Regions from separate parts of the Janthinobacterium sp. SUN137 genome, predicted to be linked through region 4. Evidence: predicted binding sites of a transcription regulator. Region 4 holds the regulator's gene; each other region holds the start of a gene.

The links. The regulator FNR, encoded in region 4, switches genes on or off when oxygen is low (the NO sensors DNR and NnrR bind a similar motif). The targets are predictions, from matches to a motif close to TTGATNNNNATCAA.
Region 1: the regulator FNR is predicted to act here: its motif matches at 1,595-1,608, upstream of O3298_RS27570 (IPT/TIG domain-containing protein).
Region 2: the regulator FNR is predicted to act here: its motif matches at 2,239-2,252, upstream of cydD (thiol reductant ABC exporter subunit CydD).
Region 3: the regulator FNR is predicted to act here: its motif matches at 2,175-2,188, upstream of nirK (copper-containing nitrite reductase).

The regions. Positions count from the first base shown of each region.
Region 1 covers NZ_JAPWHZ010000006.1:209,136-213,346, reverse strand. The annotation lists gene metH (methionine synthase) at 1-1,188, opposite strand, end outside; gene O3298_RS27570 (IPT/TIG domain-containing protein) at 1,830-4,211, shown strand, end outside.
Region 2 covers NZ_JAPWHZ010000003.1:362,796-367,006, reverse strand. The annotation lists gene glmM (phosphoglucosamine mutase) at 1-27, shown strand, start outside; tRNA gene O3298_RS16590 (tRNA-Pro) at 109-185, shown strand; tRNA gene O3298_RS16585 (tRNA-Arg) at 280-354, shown strand; gene O3298_RS16580 (hypothetical protein) at 446-625, opposite strand; gene O3298_RS16575 (PEP-CTERM sorting domain-containing protein) at 771-1,337, opposite strand; gene O3298_RS16570 (GbsR/MarR family transcriptional regulator) at 1,627-2,178, opposite strand; gene cydD (thiol reductant ABC exporter subunit CydD) at 2,317-4,005, shown strand; gene O3298_RS16560 (amino acid ABC transporter ATP-binding/permease protein) at 4,002-4,211, shown strand, end outside.
Region 3 covers NZ_JAPWHZ010000001.1:1,295,088-1,299,298, forward strand. The annotation lists gene ytfE (iron-sulfur cluster repair protein YtfE) at 1-592, opposite strand, end outside; gene nirK (copper-containing nitrite reductase) at 622-2,106, opposite strand; gene norR (nitric oxide reductase transcriptional regulator NorR) at 2,257-3,816, shown strand; gene O3298_RS05915 (cytochrome c) at 3,957-4,211, opposite strand, start outside.
Region 4 covers NZ_JAPWHZ010000004.1:63,221-67,431, forward strand. The annotation lists gene ccoP (cytochrome-c oxidase, cbb3-type subunit III) at 1-40, shown strand, start outside; gene ccoG (cytochrome c oxidase accessory protein CcoG) at 43-1,425, shown strand; gene O3298_RS20740 (FixH family protein) at 1,528-2,052, shown strand; gene fnr (fumarate/nitrate reduction transcriptional regulator Fnr) at 2,056-2,814, opposite strand; gene O3298_RS20750 (response regulator) at 3,064-4,211, shown strand, end outside.

The sequences.
Region 1 (4,211 bases), on a different contig from region 4:
CATGCGCGCGAACGCCTTCGAGCCCGTGACGTTGGTGCGCTCGCCCACGTTGACGAACAGTGACTCGTCATTGACGACGAACGGTTCCAGGCCCGCCAGGCGCAGGTCGTGCGATGGGGCCGGCACGGTGCGCGGGGTGTTTTTCGACAGCAACTCGCCAATGGCGGCGATGTGCTCGGGCGTGGTGCCGCAGCAGCCGCCCGCCATGTTCAGGAAGCCCGCGTCGGCAAATTCGCGCAGCAGGGCGGACGTGTCGGCTGGCAACTCGTCGAAACCCGTGTCGCTCATGGGGTTGGGCAAGCCCGCGTTCGGGTAGATGCACACGAAGGTGTCGGCGATCTTGGCCAGCTCTTCCGCGTACGGGCGCATCAGGGCGGCGCCCAGCGCGCAGTTCAGGCCGATGGTCAGCGGTTTCGCGTGGCGCACGGAATTCCAGAAGGCGGGCACGGTCTGGCCCGACAAGATGCGTCCCGACGCGTCCGTGACGGTGCCCGAAATCATCAGCGGCAGGCGCACCACATCCGGGTTTTGCTCGTAGAACAGGTCGATGGCGAACAGGGCCGCCTTGCAGTTCAAGGTATCGAAGATGGTTTCCACCAGCAATACGTCGGCGCCGCCTTCCACCAGACCCTGCGTCTGCTGCAGGTAGGCGGCCACCAGTTGGTCGAAGGTGACGTTGCGCGCGGCCGGGTCGTTCACGTCGGGCGAGATCGACGCCGTCTTCGGCGTGGGCCCCAGGGCGCCGGCGACGAAGCGCGGCTTGTCCGGCGTGGAATATTTATCGCAGGCGGCGCGCGCCAGCTTGGCCGCCTGGACGTTCATTTCATAGGCCAGGTGGGCCATGTGGTAATCGTCTTGCGCGATCGTCGTGGCGCCGAAGGTATTCGTTTCGATCAGGTCGGCGCCGGCCGCCAGGTAACGCTCGTGGATTTCCTGGATGATGTGCGGCTGCGTCAGGGTCAGCAACTCATTATTGCCCTTGACGAACAGTTCGCGCGCGCCACTGTCGGCCGGCGCGGCGAAATCGATGAAGCGGCCGGCGGGGCCGCCGCGATACGCTTCTTCGTCGAGCTTGTATTGCTGGATGATCGTGCCCATGGCGCCGTCGAGAATCATGATCCGCTGCGCCAGAATGGCGCGCAAGGTGGCTTCGGTCGGGGACATGGCGGGGATCACGGTATCGTTCATTTCATGCTTTCAATAGGCAAACGGGCGGCGGCGCGGCGACAAGACGTTACGAGGCGGATGCGGGTCAGCAGGATCAGCTGACGGAGAGTTGCCGGCCGGGTAGGGCAGGCAGAAGGTGGCAATCGCCTGATTTCACCGGGTCTAAAATTATACGGCATCAGACTGCTTTGGTTTTAAGCAAAAGCGGCCGTTCGCCCCACGGCAGGCCTTCTTGCAACACATCGCCTGCCGCCACGCCTGCTTCTGAAAATTACATTCCTGAAAATCTTACTCAAAACGTTAATTCTTTCAGCAAAGTTGGCAGAACGATATGGCGTCTAGGCTGTGGAAAAATTTCCACATTATTTGCGCCGCATCAGCATATTTTTAATGAGTCGAATGGCAATAGCTGCAAAGGAAAGTAATTTTGATTTTAGCCAACACAGAGTGAGGGAAATAATGCCCAGAATAAAGTTTGCTAAGGAGATATTTTAATTATTATCAAAACCAATTGAATCAAAAGCATTAATAGTTGTCTTTGGGAATCGAACTAAACCATAATATTGGTTCTTCGAAATTAAATTCTCACCAAAAGTCACCAATATGTCACATTTATCTCGTGTCCTTCCCGGCATCGCGCTGCATCAACATGGTTGCCAGCCATGAAAAACCATCTGCTTGTCGCATTGTTTGTCATGCTGGGCCTGTCCGCCTGCGGCGGTGGCGGCGGTGGGGGCGGCGACACGGTGGTGGCGACCACGTCGGGTACGCCCGTGCTGCTGCCTGCCGTGACGGCCGTTTCGGCGGCGAATGTCGCCGTCGGTGGCAGCCTGGTGCTTACGGGCACGAATCTGAGCCGCGTGACGGCTTTCCAGGTGGGCGGCGTGACCGTCGCCACCAGCGCCGCCAGCGACACCAGCATCACCCTGACCATGCCGGGCGTGCCCGTATCGGGCGCCTTGAGCCTCGTCAGCGCCAGCGGCACGGCGGCCACCAGCTATAACGTCAATGTGTACCTGCCCTTGAGCGTGGGCAGCGTCGCACCGGCGACGGGCGGCGTCGGTTCCAGCGTGACGATCACGGGCGGCGGCATGGGCGCCGTGACGGCGGTGCAGTTTGGCAATGGTGCGGCGGCAACGCCGCAAAGCCAGACGGCCGGCAGCGTGACGGTGCTGGTGCCTGCGGGCGCGGCGACAGGCGCGCTGACGGTGCGCGGTCCCTACAACGATGTGCTCAGCGGCGACACGTACACGGTGCTGGCCAGCGTGACGGTGACGTCGATCACCTCGGCCGTCAACAACGGACGCTTGTCCGTGACGGTGCAGGGCAGCAATCTCGACCAGGTCACTTCGGCGTCGGTGGGCAATACGCCGGCCGTCATCGTCAGTGCCAGTGCCAGTCAGCTGGTATTGTCTGCACCAGACTCGGCAACGGGCAACGTGATGCTGGCGGCTGCGTCGCGCATCGCCGTGAATGCGGGCACGGTGTCGGCCTTTACCCTGGGCAGCATTGATTTCGCGCAAGTACTGAATTTGAATGCCAGCAATACGGCCTTGCGCTTGACGCGCGGCAAGTCGGCCGCCGTGCGCGTGTCCGTGCTGGCCGGGCAGGCGGGCCAGTCCAGCCCGGCGGTCACCTTGAATGCGACCGCCGCCAATGGCAGCAACCTGGGCAGCATCGCGATGACGGGGCCGGCGCTCTTGCCGACGACGAAGACCGATGACAGTTTCAACGGCAATTTCAGTGCCGTCCTGCCTGCAGGCTGGATCTTGCCCGGCGTGCGCGTGCGCGTGACGGCCGTCGGCAATGACGGCGTGCAAGTGAGCCAGGAAGCGGCACCCGTGGTGGCCAGCCTGGCCAAGATCCGTCTGGTGCTCGTGCCCTTGAGCACCGATGATGGCGTGGCGCAACTGCCTGACGCCGAGGTGATCCGCGCCGCGCTGCTGCGCGTGTATCCGTATGCGACGGAAAATATCAGCATCACGACGCGCGCCGCGCTGAGCCTGCCAGGCAGCAGCACGGCCGACAGCTGGTGGAGCGATGCCCTGGGCAAGCTGGAAAACCGGCGCGCGATGGAAGACAGCGGTGCCTACTATTATGGTTTCGTGCCGAGGATGTCCGTCACCAACGCAGCCGGCCTGGCCTACATCAACGAGCGCAGCAGCGGCAACGACTTCACGTCGGCCATCGGCCTCGATGCCCAGTTCAAGAGCGTTGCATCGGTCGATCCCTTCGGCAATCAATGGCCTCTATGGCTGACTACGCTCGTGCATGAGCTGGGCCACAACCACTCGCTGCAGCACGTCGCCTGCGGCGGTCCGGCTGGCGCTGCTGTCGACTACCCATATGCGAATGGCAATCTGGGTCCGCAACCGTTGTACAACAGCAACTATGCAGGCAGCATCGGCCAGCTGAGCAAGGCAGTCTATGGCAACACGCCGATGAAGGACGTGATGAGCTATTGCAGCGGCGCCTGGTTCTCCGACTACAGCTATGCGCGGGTGCAGCAATTCCTGGAAAAACGCAGCACGCAGATTACGGGCAGCAATGTGCTGGCCGCCAGCATGGCCGTGGCCCAGAACGGCTACTTGACCATTTCCGGCCGCATCACGCCTGGCGGCGTGGCCCTGCGCCCGGCCGTTGCCTCGTCGGCGCGCATCGGCGCCGCTGCCAGCGGCAGCGGCCATGCTTATACCTTGCGCGTGTTGACGGCGTCCGGACAGACTATCGACTTGCCCTTCGATGGCGTCTCCGTGGCCGACCATGGCGGCAACGCCATGAGCCACTTCCGCGTCAGCTTCGCCAACCCGGGCGAAATCAGCGATGTGCAAGTGTTGGCAAATGGCAAGGCTTTGGCCAAGCTGGAACGCCCGGCGCGCCGCAGCAAGGCTGCCGCCAACGATGCCACGTTTGATGCGGCGCAAAGCGGTGGCCAGCTGGCGCTGGTCTGGAATGCCGAGGCGGAACCGTATGCCGCCGTCATGCATGTGGCTGCCGATGGCCGCAAGACGGTGGTCGCCAGTGACTTGACGGGTGGCAAAGCC
Region 2 (4,211 bases), on a different contig from region 4:
CGCATTGCGGATAAAGTGGCTGTGTAAAGGCAGGCGCCGATAGTTATTTCCATCTAATTCGTCTATGGCAATTGACGAAATTGGGTGGGGGCGTTATTATCTTGTCTTCGGAGTGTGGCGCAGCCCGGTAGCGCACCTGGTTTGGGACCAGGGGGTCCAAGGTTCGAATCCTTGTACTCCGACCAAAGTCATAAGCGGGCTGTCAGAAATGACAGCCCGTTTTCTATTCCTCGCTGGCATTTCATTGCTGGCGCGCATGGATTAAAATACTGCACCTCTCCGCCCATCGTTCAACGGATAGGACAACGGTCTTCTAAACCGTGAATGGGGGTTCGATTCCCTCTGGGCGGACCAGTTTCATACTGGCCACGATCATGCTGCGGCAAGCTGCCGCAACGCAACGCACCCTATCTTTCCCCCCCACATCCGGTTTTCGCGCAGCGGTTCAGGGCTGCGCGCCCAGCACTAAGCTCAGCAAATACAGCAGCGGCGCCGCGCACAGCAGCGCGGAACACAGCGACAGTACTTTCTTGCTGGCCAGGCGTGCCAGGCGCAGCCGTTCGCGCACGGGCAAGTGCTGGCGCAGCGCATGGCGCGCGCGCGGCTGGAATGGGGATTCATGCATGTGGGCTCCCTCGCAACGGTGACTGAAGATGCCGGTCAGCATAGCGGGAGAGGCATAAAGGCGGTGTAAAGAGTGGGCGGCGCGGCGCAAGCGCGCTGTAAACATGGGTGCGCCGGCGCCGTGTTGCGGGTCTTGCCCGATGCTCTTATTTTGCCTGGCGGCGGCGCGCCAGGACGCCGAGCAGGCCCAGGCCGGCGAGCAGCATGGCATAGGTTTCCGGTTCAGGGACGGCGGAAACGTAGGCGCGGTAATTGCTCAGGTCCTTGGGCAAGCCTGCCACCGTGAAGGTCGTGCCGGCTGCGACGGGCGCTGCCCATTGGAAGACCAGTTCGCCCTGGCCGAAATGGATGGCCAGGTAATCATAGGCCGCCGCACTCGTGAAGGAATTCACCCCGCCGCTGGCGCCTGCCGTGGTGCCGGCGGTGCAGCCTGAGGTGGCATTGTCGCAAAACGAGACGGCCGCACCCAGGCTGGTGCCGAAAACGCCGTTGATATAGCCCTGGATGTCGGTGGGACTCTGCGGCACGAGATTGTCGTTATAGTATTTCACCATGAGGGCAGGTGACGGCGAGTAAGTGACGGTGCTGCCTTCGATGCTGAAACCGCTGGCCGGTCCCACATCGACCCATGTAGCAGCCTGTGCCACGCCCATGCAGGCCGTCAGGGCGGCCAGCATGGATGCCCGTATGGCAATGCTTGTTATGCTTTTCATGAAAATCCCCTTTTATTTTATTGCAGACATTTCACTGCTTCAGGGTGCGCGCCGTCCGGTCAGGGAGGTCGACTTGTCGCCCGGTCGCCTTTGCGTGAGTACGCATATGCAAGCTTAGTCTTGATGTAAATTAATACAATTTAAATAATGCTATTGGCATGCTTGACAACATCGCATACGGCTATGTATGGCTGTGCTGGCGAAAGCCTGTACGGCGAGCGGAAATGGCGTGACAAGGCACGCCAGCTTGTGCTAGCAATGCATTGAGTAGGGAGAGGGGCGGCGGGTTTCAGTCGCTGTTATTGCTGACGCCGAACAAGCGATCCTTGGCGTTGAGCAGCTTTTGCACCTTGGCGCCCATTTTCATCAGCTGCGCCATCGATTCGGGCGACAGGCGCTGCAAGTCGTCGAACCAGGTGTTGGCCAGGTCGACCAGTTCATACATTTCGCGCATGCGCTCCTGCGCATACTGGTCGACGGGTTCCGTGGCTGGCGCCAGCAGCGATTCGCGCAGCACCGTCAGGGTGGGCGCCACTTCGCGGCGGCGGCGCTCGGCGGCCACCACGCGGAAGATTTGCCACACATCGCCCAGCGAGGAAAAATACTCGCGCCGGTCGCCGGGGATGCGCGACTGGCGGATCAAGCCCCAGCCCTGCAATTCCTTCAAGCCGATGCTCACGTTCGAGCGTGAAAAACTCAGGTGTTCCGCGATTTCATCCGCGTGTAAAGGATGCTCTGCGACAAACAACAAGGCGTACACTTGCCCCACTGTCCGGTTAAAGCCCCAGCGGCTGCCCATCTCGCCGAAATGGCTGACGAAGGTCAGGATCAGCGGCGTCATTTGGATATGTTGAGTTTTCATAATTATCTGAATTTTTTCACGCCACACCCGCAGGGTCAATTGATATATGTCATGTTTCGCAGTATTATGCAAAATATCGAATTTACAGAAAATTCTGAAAACTCAAAAAGTATAGATATGCCTACCACGCCGCTGTCCTTGCCCCGCTTTATCCTTCCCCGTGCCGCCAGCCTGGCGCAGGGCGGCGCCGCCTTGCTGTGGCTGCCGCAAGCGGCTTTGCTGGCCTGGGCCGTGCAAGCCATGCTGGCCGGTGCACCCTGGCGCGCGGCCCTGTTGCCGGCCGCCGGCGTGCTGCTGCTGGGCGTGCTGCGCGCCGGCTGCGAAGCGTGGGGCGCGCGGCGCATGTATGCGGCGGCGCGCGACCACCTGTCCACCTTGCGCGTGCAAGTGGCGCAAGCGCTGGCGCACCGTTCGCCGCTGGACCGCCAGCGCGCCCAGTCGGGCCAGGCGGCCAGCGTCATCGCCGAACAGGCCGAAGCCATCGTGCCCTACCTGGTGCGCTACAAGCCCGCGCGCTGGAAAGTCATGCTCGTGCCGCTCGTGATCCTCGCCGTGGTGACGCCCCTGTCGTGGATCGCCGCGCTGATCCTGCTCATCGCCGCGCCCCTGATTCCCGTCTTCATGGCCCTCGTGGGCATGGGTGCGCAAGCGGCCAGCCGCGCGCAGATGGTGGAAATGGGCAGCATGAACGCCTTTCTATTGGACCGCCTGCGCGGCTTGGCCACCCTGCGCGCGCTCGATGCCGTCGGTGTCACGGCCGAACGCCTGGATGCTTCGTCGCAATCCGTGCGCCGGCGCACGATGGTGGTGCTGCGCATCGCCTTCCTGTCGTCCGCCGTGCTGGAACTGTTTTCCGCGCTCGGTGTCGCCATGGTGGCCGCGTTTATCGGTTTCTCCTTGCTGGGCAGCATCAATTTCGGTACCTGGGGCCGCGAACTGAGCCTGGGGCAGGGCTTGTTCATCCTGCTGCTGGCGCCCGCGTTTTTCGAACCCTTGCGCGAACTGGCCGCCGTCTGGCACGACAAGGCGGCCGGCGAAGCGGGCCTGGCCGGCCTGCACGATCTGGCGGCCGAGGGCGTGCCCCTGCCCGGCGCCGGCGTGGCAGCCGCTGCCGTCTCCGCCGCCGCCATGGCCGTGGCGCCGCCGCCCGCTATCGATATCCATCAACTGCGCTTTGCCCATCCCGGCGAGGCGCCCGTCTTCGACGGCTTCGACCTGACCGTGCGCGCCGGCGAACATGTCGCCCTGCTGGGCGCCAGCGGCGCCGGCAAGACCACCTTGCTGTCCTTGCTGGCCGGCTTGCTGCCCGCCAGCGGCGGCGAGATCCGCATCGGCGGCGTGCGTCTGAACGACGGCACCGTGAATACCTTGCGCCAGCGCATGGCGTGGATGGGCCAGCGTCCCCATGTGTTTGCCGCCTCCGTCAGCCAGAACGTGACCCTGGGCCGCGTGGGCGCGCATGCCGCGCAAGTGACGCAGGCGCTGCACCTGGCCGACCTGGCTGCCGTGGCGCAGGCGCAGCCGGCCGTCATGCTCAGCGATGGCGGGCAGGGCTTGTCCGGCGGCGAAGCCGTGCGCCTGGCCCTGGCCCGCGTGGCCCTGCATCCGCATGCGGACTTGCTGCTGGTCGATGAACCGACGGCCCACCTGGACAGCGAAACGGCGGCGCGCGTGACGGACGCCTTGCTGGAATTGGCGAAAGGCAAGACGATGATCGTCGCCACGCACGACCCCGTGCTGGCCGGCCGCCTGCAGCGCACGGTGCAGGTCGATGCCCGGGCGCAGGCACAGGAGTTGCGCGCATGAACACCACACTGATCTCGCATCCCGTCCTGCGGCAATTGCTGCTGGCCCAACCAGGCAAGCTGATCGGGGGCGCCTTGCTGGCGGCCCTGACGGCGGTGTCCGGCATGGCCTTATTGGGCTTGTCCGGCTGGTTCATCACGGCCACCTCGATTGCCGGCCTGCATGCCTCGACGGCCATCCTGTTCGACGTGTTCGGCCCGTCGGCC
Region 3 (4,211 bases), on a different contig from region 4:
GCAAGCCCGTGTACAGCGCGCGCCAGGTGGTACAGGCGCCGCCAGGGGCGGTGATATCGTTCGTCATTGCCTCCATGGCGCGCAAGGCCACGCCATGGTCGTCATGTTCCATGCGCATGACGTTGATGGGCGCGCCGGCACGCGGGCCCTGGCCGCGCACGATCATCGGGAACAGCACGTCTTCTTCCTTGCGCATATGGCTTTCCAGCTCCTGCGCCATGGCCGACAGGTGTTCCGCCAGCCCGTGCGGACAGTCGGCGCGGTCGCCATGCACCTGCTCGACCTTGCGTGCCAGGCGTATCAGCTCGGGCAGCTGCTCGCGGTGCACGGCGTGGTAGCGCGCCAGCAGGTGCTCCACCAGCTCGGTGGCCGAGGCTTCCTGCCAGTCACGCTCGCCGCTGGTATCTGCGCGCCCTGCCAGCAGCCGCAATTCCTCGACGATGGGTGCCGCATCCACGCCGGCCGCTTCGGCTGCTGCGCGCAGGGTCTTGTTGCCGCCGCAGCAAAAATCCAGGCGGTGCGCATCGAACAGGCGCGTGGCGCCAGGGATGCGGCGGGCCAGCTGGCCCAGGGATAGCTCGATCATTTCCATAACAGTTCCTTGAGGATGAATAGGTAGATTTATTGCACCGCGCCTGCGTGGTAGACGCCGGGTACGGGTTCGCCCGTCACTTCCAGCACGCCCACGGCGCCCTTGCCGGCGCGCGACAGCGCATGGTCGACCAGCAGGTAGCTGCCGGGGTGCTGTACCTTGAGTTCGACGATGGTCGCGCCGCCCGGTGCCACCAGGGTGGTTTGCACGTCGTGTTTCGGGCTGCTGATCGAGCCTTCGCTGTACACCTTGTCGAAGATCTCGCCGATGATGTGGAACGATGAAATCTTGTTCGGGCCGCCGACGCCGAAATAGATGCGCACCGTCTCACCGACTTTCGCCTGCAATTTGTGCGTCTTGCTCAAGGCGCCCACTTCGCCATTGAAGACGTAGTAGTCGGGTAGCTCATTGGCCATTTTTTCCAGGTTCGGTTCCTGGTGCACGGGCGCGCCATGCGGACGGCCCGTGTACATCTCGCCCTGCATCACGTAATACTCGCGGTCCACCTTCGACAGGCCGCCTTCCGGTTCGACCAGGATCATGCCGTACATGCCGGCGGCGATATGCTGCGGCACCAGGGGTGTGGCGCAGTGGTAGACGAACAGGCCCGGATTGAGCGCCTTGAAGGTCACCGTTTTTTCCTGCCCCGGCGCCACCTGCGTGTGCTGTCCGCCGCCATGGCCGCCCGTCACGGCATGCAGATCGATCGAATGGATCATCTTGCTGTCCCTGGCGTTGAACAGGGTCAGTTCGACCGTATCGCCCACCTTCGCGCGCAGCATCGGACCGGGTACTTGCCGGTTGAAAGTCCAATACGTAAAACTGGTGCCGTCATCGAGCTTGCCCGGCAGTTCCACCGTTTCCATGCGGTATTTCAGGGTTTGCGGCGCGCGCGCGCCGATGGCGGCCGGCACGGAGGCAGGATTGGCCGCCACGCTGACAGCCGATGGATCGGGACCGCGCATCGGCGATGGCGCGGGCGTGTACAGGGCCAGCGCGGCGGCCTGGCTCGATTCGCTGGCAGCGCTGCCGGCGCCGGCAGCCTTCGGTGCTCCCGCTTCGGCCAGAGAAGTGCCGCTCACGACCAGCTTGCCTTCCATGCCGATCTGGCGGTGGCCGGGAATCGAGCAGTAATAGGTGAACGTACCGGCGCGCGTGACCTTGAAGCGCACGGTGGTGCTGCCGCTATTGGCGCTGAATTTGCTTGAAGCCACGTTCAGCTCGGGGATCAGCAGGTCGTGTTCGGCGCCTTCGCCGCTTTTCAGCACGAGTTCGACCGTTTCCCCCACCTTGGCCGCCAGCACGGGGTTGACCTGGCCCTTGGCGTCGATGAATACCATCTTGCCGTCGACGATATTGGTTTGCAGTTCATAGCGCTTGACCGCGGCGGCGGCAGGTTTGGCGGCAGTGGCGGCAGCGCTGGCAGGCAGGCCCGCCTGGGCCTGCACGGACAGGGGCATGGCCAGGACACAGACGGCGGCGGCAATGGCGCGGAGGGAGGGAGTCGTTTTCATCAAGCTTTCCTTGGTCTTGTATGCCGGTTTGGCACTCATACCTAGGCAAACCGTGTGCCAGGAAAAACTTGTTTTAAATCAACGATTTGAAAAACACAGGGTCGTAATGACCCTTGTTTGCCGTGGTTCGTTGTACCCTGCATGGTACTTATGACCGTCACCGCCATCCACCTGCTGCTGCTCACCGACCTGGTCGCCGACCTGCCCGTGGCAGTGCGACTGCAGCGCCTGGTCGGCAGCCTGCGCGCGCACTTCGGCTGCGAAGCCGTGGCCTTGCTCAAGCTCGATGGCGAGCACTTGCGCCCCGTGGCGATGGCCGGCCTGGCCAGCGACGCGCTGGGGCGTCGCTTCGCCGTCGCCGACCATCCGCGTCTGGCCGCCATCCTGCAACGGCGCGGCGTGCTGTGCTTCCATCACGACAGCTCCCTGCCCGATCCCTACGATGGCTTGATCGCCGAGCGGGCCGGCGAGCCGCTGCCCGTGCACGACTGCATGGGCATGGCACTGGACCTGGAAGGCGAACGCTGGGGTGTGATCACGCTCGACGCCCTGCAGGTAGGCACCTTCAATGGACAGGCGCAGCGCGACCTCGGTGAACTGGCTTGCGCCATCGAGGCGGCCGTGCGCGTGACCCGCCTGGAAACGGAAATCCGCGCCCTGCGCCTGTCGGGCGGCGCCATACTGGCCGATGCGCAAGCGCCGCGCGAGGAACACGATTTCGTCGGCCAAAGCAGCGCCATCACGCACTTGCTGCACGAATTGCAAGTGGTCGCCGATTCCGAACTGCCCGTGCTGCTGCTGGGAGAGACGGGCGTCGGCAAGGAACTGTGCGCGCACCGCCTGCACCGGCTGTCGCGCCGCGCAGGCAAGCCCTTGATCCATGTCAATTGCGCGGCCTTGCCCGAGTCCCTGGCCGAGAGCGAATTGTTCGGCCATGTACGCGGCGCGTTTTCCGGCGCCGTCAGCGACCGGCCCGGGCGTTTCGAGGCAGCCGAAGGGGGCACCCTGTTTCTCGATGAAGTGGGGGAATTGCCGCTGTCGATACAGGCCAAGCTGCTGCGCACCTTGCAAAATGGCGAAATCCAGCGCCTGGGCGCGGACCGGCCGCGCCGGGTCAACGTGCGCGTGATCGCCGCCACCAACCGCAGCCTGCGCGAGCATGTGCGCGACGGCACCTTCCGCGCCGACCTGTATCACCGCCTGTCCGTGTATCCCGTGCCGATTCCGCCGCTGCGCGAGCGGGGCAATGACGTGCTGCTGCTGGCCGGTGGTTTTCTTGAGCTCAACCGCGCGCGCCTGGGCTTGCGCAGCCTGCGCCTGTCCGCCGCGGCAGAAAACGCCCTGTGCCACTACCGCTGGCCGGGCAATGTGCGCGAACTGGAACATGTGATCAGCCGGGCCGCGCTGAAAGCCGTGATCCGCGGCGCGGACCGCAAGGACATCGTGACCCTGGAAACGGATATGCTCGACCTCGATGCGCTGGAGGCGCCAGCCGGTGCGAACGCGTCGCTGCCTGCGCCGGCCGCGTGCGGAGCGCCAGCAGCGCCGCTGCTGTCCATGCATCAGATCGTGGAAGCGAGCCAGCGCCAGGCCATCCGGCAAGCGCTGGTGCTACATCAGGATAACTGGGCCGCTGCCGCGCGCCAACTGGGGCTGGACGCCAGCAATCTGCACAAGCTGGCGCGCCGGGTGGGGCTGAAGAACACCTAACCAAACCTACTGCGCGTCGGTATAGGCAACCTGCGATGCTCACTGTGCTTCAGCACAGTTCCGCGTCTCGGCCGCCTCTCCCTTCCGCTCGCTACGGTTTTGTCAGATGTCAGAACAACTAATAACCCCTGCGATACCGCTCAGCGGTGAATGACCAGGGTGGTCGGCAGGCTGTGCAGGTAGGCGGCCAGGTCCTTGATGTCCTGGTTGCTCAGCGGTTTCACCTGGCCCGTCATGATGGCGTTGTTTCGGCCATTGGCCTTGTCGCCCCGCTTATACGCCGTCAAGGCGTGTTCCAGGTAATCCTTGTGCTGACCCGCCAATTTCGGATAGGACGGGTCGATGGGCGAACCGTAATCCTTGCCATGGCAGGTGGCGCAGCTGTATTTTTCGGC
Region 4 (4,211 bases):
TGTCTGGAGCCTGTCGAATCCGCAGGCACCCGCAAAGTAAAAATGGAACCTCAAGTCATCAAGATGTATGCGGCCCGCGAGCAAATCTACCCTCGCGAGGCCAAAGGACGCTACGCTACCTGGCGATGGGTATGCGTATGGCTTACCCAGCTCGCGTTCTACGGCTTGCCGTGGTTGACCTGGAATGGCAGGCAAGCCCTGCTGTTCGATTTGACCACGCGCAAGTTCTACATTTTCGGCGTCGTGCTGTGGCCCCAGGATTTCATCTATCTGGCGGCCCTGCTGATCATCTGTGCGTATTTGTTGTTCCTCGTCACGGCCATTGCCGGGCGGGTGTGGTGCGGGTTCTCTTGCCCGCAAACGGTATACACGGAAATTTTCCTGTGGGTCGAACGCCGCATCGAGGGCACGCGCAGCGCGCGCATGGCCCTCGACAAGCAGGGCCCCTCCGTGCGCAAGGCGTTCAAGAAGACGGCCAAGCACCTGGTATGGGGCGCCATCGCCCTGTGGACGGGCTTTACCTTTGTCGGCTACTTCACGCCGATCAAGGAATTGGCGCAGTCGGTGACCACGCTGAACTTCGGTCCCTGGGAATGGTTCTGGGTCTTGTTCTACAGCCTGGCAACCTACGGCAACGCGGGCTGGCTGCGCGAGCAGGTGTGCAAATACATGTGCCCCTACGCGCGCTTCCAGAGCGCCATGTTCGACCAGGACACTTTGATCATCACCTACGATGCCAAGCGCGGCGAACCACGTGGCGCCATGAGCAAGAAGGCCGGCAACAACGACAAGCTGGGCGATTGCATCGACTGTACCCTGTGCGTGCAGGTGTGTCCGACCGGCATCGATATCCGTAACGGCCTGCAGTATGAATGCATCGGTTGCGCCGCTTGCGTCGATGCCTGCAACAGCGTGATGGACAAGGTCGACCGGCCACGGGGACTGGTACGCTACAGTACCGACCATGCGATGGAAAACAACTTCAATTCGAAGCAGATACGCCAGCGCGCCATGCGCCCGCGCGTCTTGATCTACACTTCCATCCTGGCCCTGATCATCATCGCCGTGTGTACTTCGCTGGCCCTGCGCACGCCCCTGAAAATGGACGTGATCCGCGACCGCGGTTCCATGGGACGCGAAGTGGAAGACGGCATGATCGAAAACGTCTACCGCCTGCAGATCATGAACACATCGGAGCAAAGCCAGCATTTCAAAATCAGCGCTTCCGGCTTGCCGGGCCTGACCTTGCTGACGCGCGAAGAAGTGACCTTGCAGCCGACGGAAACGCTGGGTTGGCCGATCCGCCTGCGCGTGCCGCACGGCGTGGGAGAGAAGGGCTCGAACAAGATTGCGATCGAATTGCAATCGCTGGACGACCCATCGCTGCATGTGCGTGAAAGCGCGGTATTCATCGTGCCACGTTAACAAGGAAAGGCGGACGGGGACCGGGTGCCCTCGCCGCCGCCACGAAGTTGCAGGAAGGCCGGTCCCCATGCGGGGACTGGCTGATTAAACAGGAGAAATATCATGTCCGACAGTCTGAAACTGCAAGCACCCGTTGCACCGTGGTACAAGCATCGCTGGCCATGGCTGCTGATGATCGGCCCCGGCCTGTCCGTGGTCGTCGGCAGCTTCATGGGCTATATCGCGTTTACGCAGCCCGATGCGCTGGTGGTGGGCGATTATTACAAGCAGGGCAAGGCGATCAACCAGGATTTGAAGCGCGACACGATCGCCAGCGACCTGGCGATGGATACGCGCCTGTCGTATGACGTGGCGCAAGCGCGCCTGACCGGTTCCGTGCACAGCTTCGGCAAGGCCTATCAGGCGCCTTTGCAGCTGCACCTAGCGCATGCGACCCTGCCGGAAAAGGATATCAAGGTGCTGGTACAGCCCGATGCGGCCGGCAATTTTTCCGTGGCGCTGCCGATGCTCGAGCGCAGCCGCTGGCAAGTGCTGGTGGAAAACGACAAACGCGAGTGGCGCCTGTCCGGCATCTGGACCTGGCCGCTGCAGCGCAGCATCGCGCTGCATGCGGACGAGGAACTGTAAGTCTTATTTGCAGACGTCCGTGCCGGCCGTAATCGCCTTCAGTTTCGCCGGCTGCAGGATTTCAATTTCCCGGTTCGAGACGCGCAGCCAGCCTTCCTTCTTGAACTTCGACAGCAGGCGGCTGACGCTCTCGATGGTCAGGCCCAGGTAGTTGCCGATTTCCTCGCGCGACATGCGCAGCTGGAAATTGCTGCCCGAATAGCCGCGCGCTTCATAGCGCGACGCCAGGTTGACGATGAAGGCGGCAAAGCGCTGCGTCGCCTGCATATTGCCCAGCAACAGCATGACGCTTTGCTCGCGCGTGATTTCCTGGCTCATCATGCGGTGGAAATGGCGCAGCAGGGTCGGCATATTGCCCAGCAATTGTTCCAGGCTGGAAAACGGGATTTCACACACTTCGCTGTCTTCCAGCGCCACCGCATTACAGTGGTGGCGGTCGGCGCTGATGGCGTCCATGCCCAGCAGTTCGCCCGCCATCTGGAAGCCCGTCACCTGCTCTTCGCCGCCCGGATTGATCTGGTACGTCTTGAAATGCCCCAGGCGGATCGCATACAGGTTCTGGAACGAGTCGCCGATACGGAACAGCGAGGCGCCGCGCACGATCTTGCGGCGGCGGCCTATGATCTGGTCCAGCCTGTCCATGTCGCCCACATCGAGGCCCATCGGCAGGCACAATTGATGCATGCTGCAGGTCGAGCATCGCGCACGCAACGCCTCCACGTTCACGGTGGGCAAGGTTGGAGTGAGTAGCGCTTCAGTCATGTCGGTACCTTTTAGAAAATGCAACAACAAGTTTACTGCATACAGCCGCATACAGGGTTGCCGTATGCCAATTTCACCGTAAATTCGGCGAATAAACGACGTCCAGCCTTTAATTATATGGCAACATCGTCAAAAGCCCATCCGGGACGGGCAATTTGCGCGGCACCGCTTGCCAAGCTGGGGCATTGATAGGAAAATTCCTGACAGCATTATCTGCCGCCTGTGCCGCCCGGTACTGAAAAGGAAATCATGAAGCCTCTCGGCATTAAAGCAAAAGTCGCGCTGGCCACCAGCCTGACCTCGATCGCCATGATCGCGCTGGTCACCATGATCCAGGTGCAGCACATGCGCGACGACTTCACCCGAGTACTGCTGAGCCAGCAATCGTCCCTGATCACCCGCACCGCTGCCGAGCTCGACGACAAGCTGGGCATGCTGCTGCAGATCGTCACCCTGACGGCCCGACAGCAGCCGCCGGAATTGATCGCCCGGCCCGCCCAATTGCGCGAATACTATTCGCGCCGCTCGATGCTGGTGCTGTTCGATGACGTGCTGGTGCTCGACGCGCATGGCGCCGTCGTGGCCGACATGCCGGAGGTAGCGGGGCGCGCCGGCATCAACGTCGCCGAGCGCGAGTATTTCCAGACCGTCCTGCGCACACGCCAGCCCATGATCACCGAACCGATGCTGGGCAAGTCGAGCGGCATGCCCATCGTGCAGATGGTGGCGCCCGTGCTGGCCGCCGATGGCCAGGTGGCCGGCGTGGTGATCGGCGTGCTGCGCCTGTACAAGGACAACCTGCTGGGCCGCCTGCGCTCGGAAAAGATCGGCAAGAACGGCTATTACTTCATCCTCACGCGCGGCGCCGTGCCGCGCTACGTGCTGCACCCCGATACCAGCCGCTTGCTGCAACCGCGCAAGCCGAACGCCAACCTGACGACGACCCAGCTGCTGAAGGAAGATGGCGAAGGCAGCATGGTCAGCACCAACAGCCGCGGCATCACGGCCGTCAACAGCTTCAAGCGCCTGAAATCCGTGAACTGGCTGCTGGCCGCCTCGCTCCCCGTCGAAGATGCCTTCGAACCGTTCGATGGCGTGCTGTACCGGCTGGTGCTGTGGAGCATCCTCGCCTCGCTGCTGGCCGCCTTTGTTCTGGGCTGGGTCACCGTGCGCCTGCTGTCGCCGCTGGTGCGCCTGCGCGACACCCTGCAAGCCCTGCGCACCAGCGGCAGCCGCTTCACGCCCGTGCCGGTGCAGCAGCGCGACGAGATCGGCGAACTGACGGAAGCGTTCAACGGCCTGATGAGCGAACGCGACCGCCTGCAGCAGGAACTCGAATCGCGCGCGGCGGAGCTGGAACAGGAACGCGACCGCGCTGAGGCGGCCAACCGCGCGAA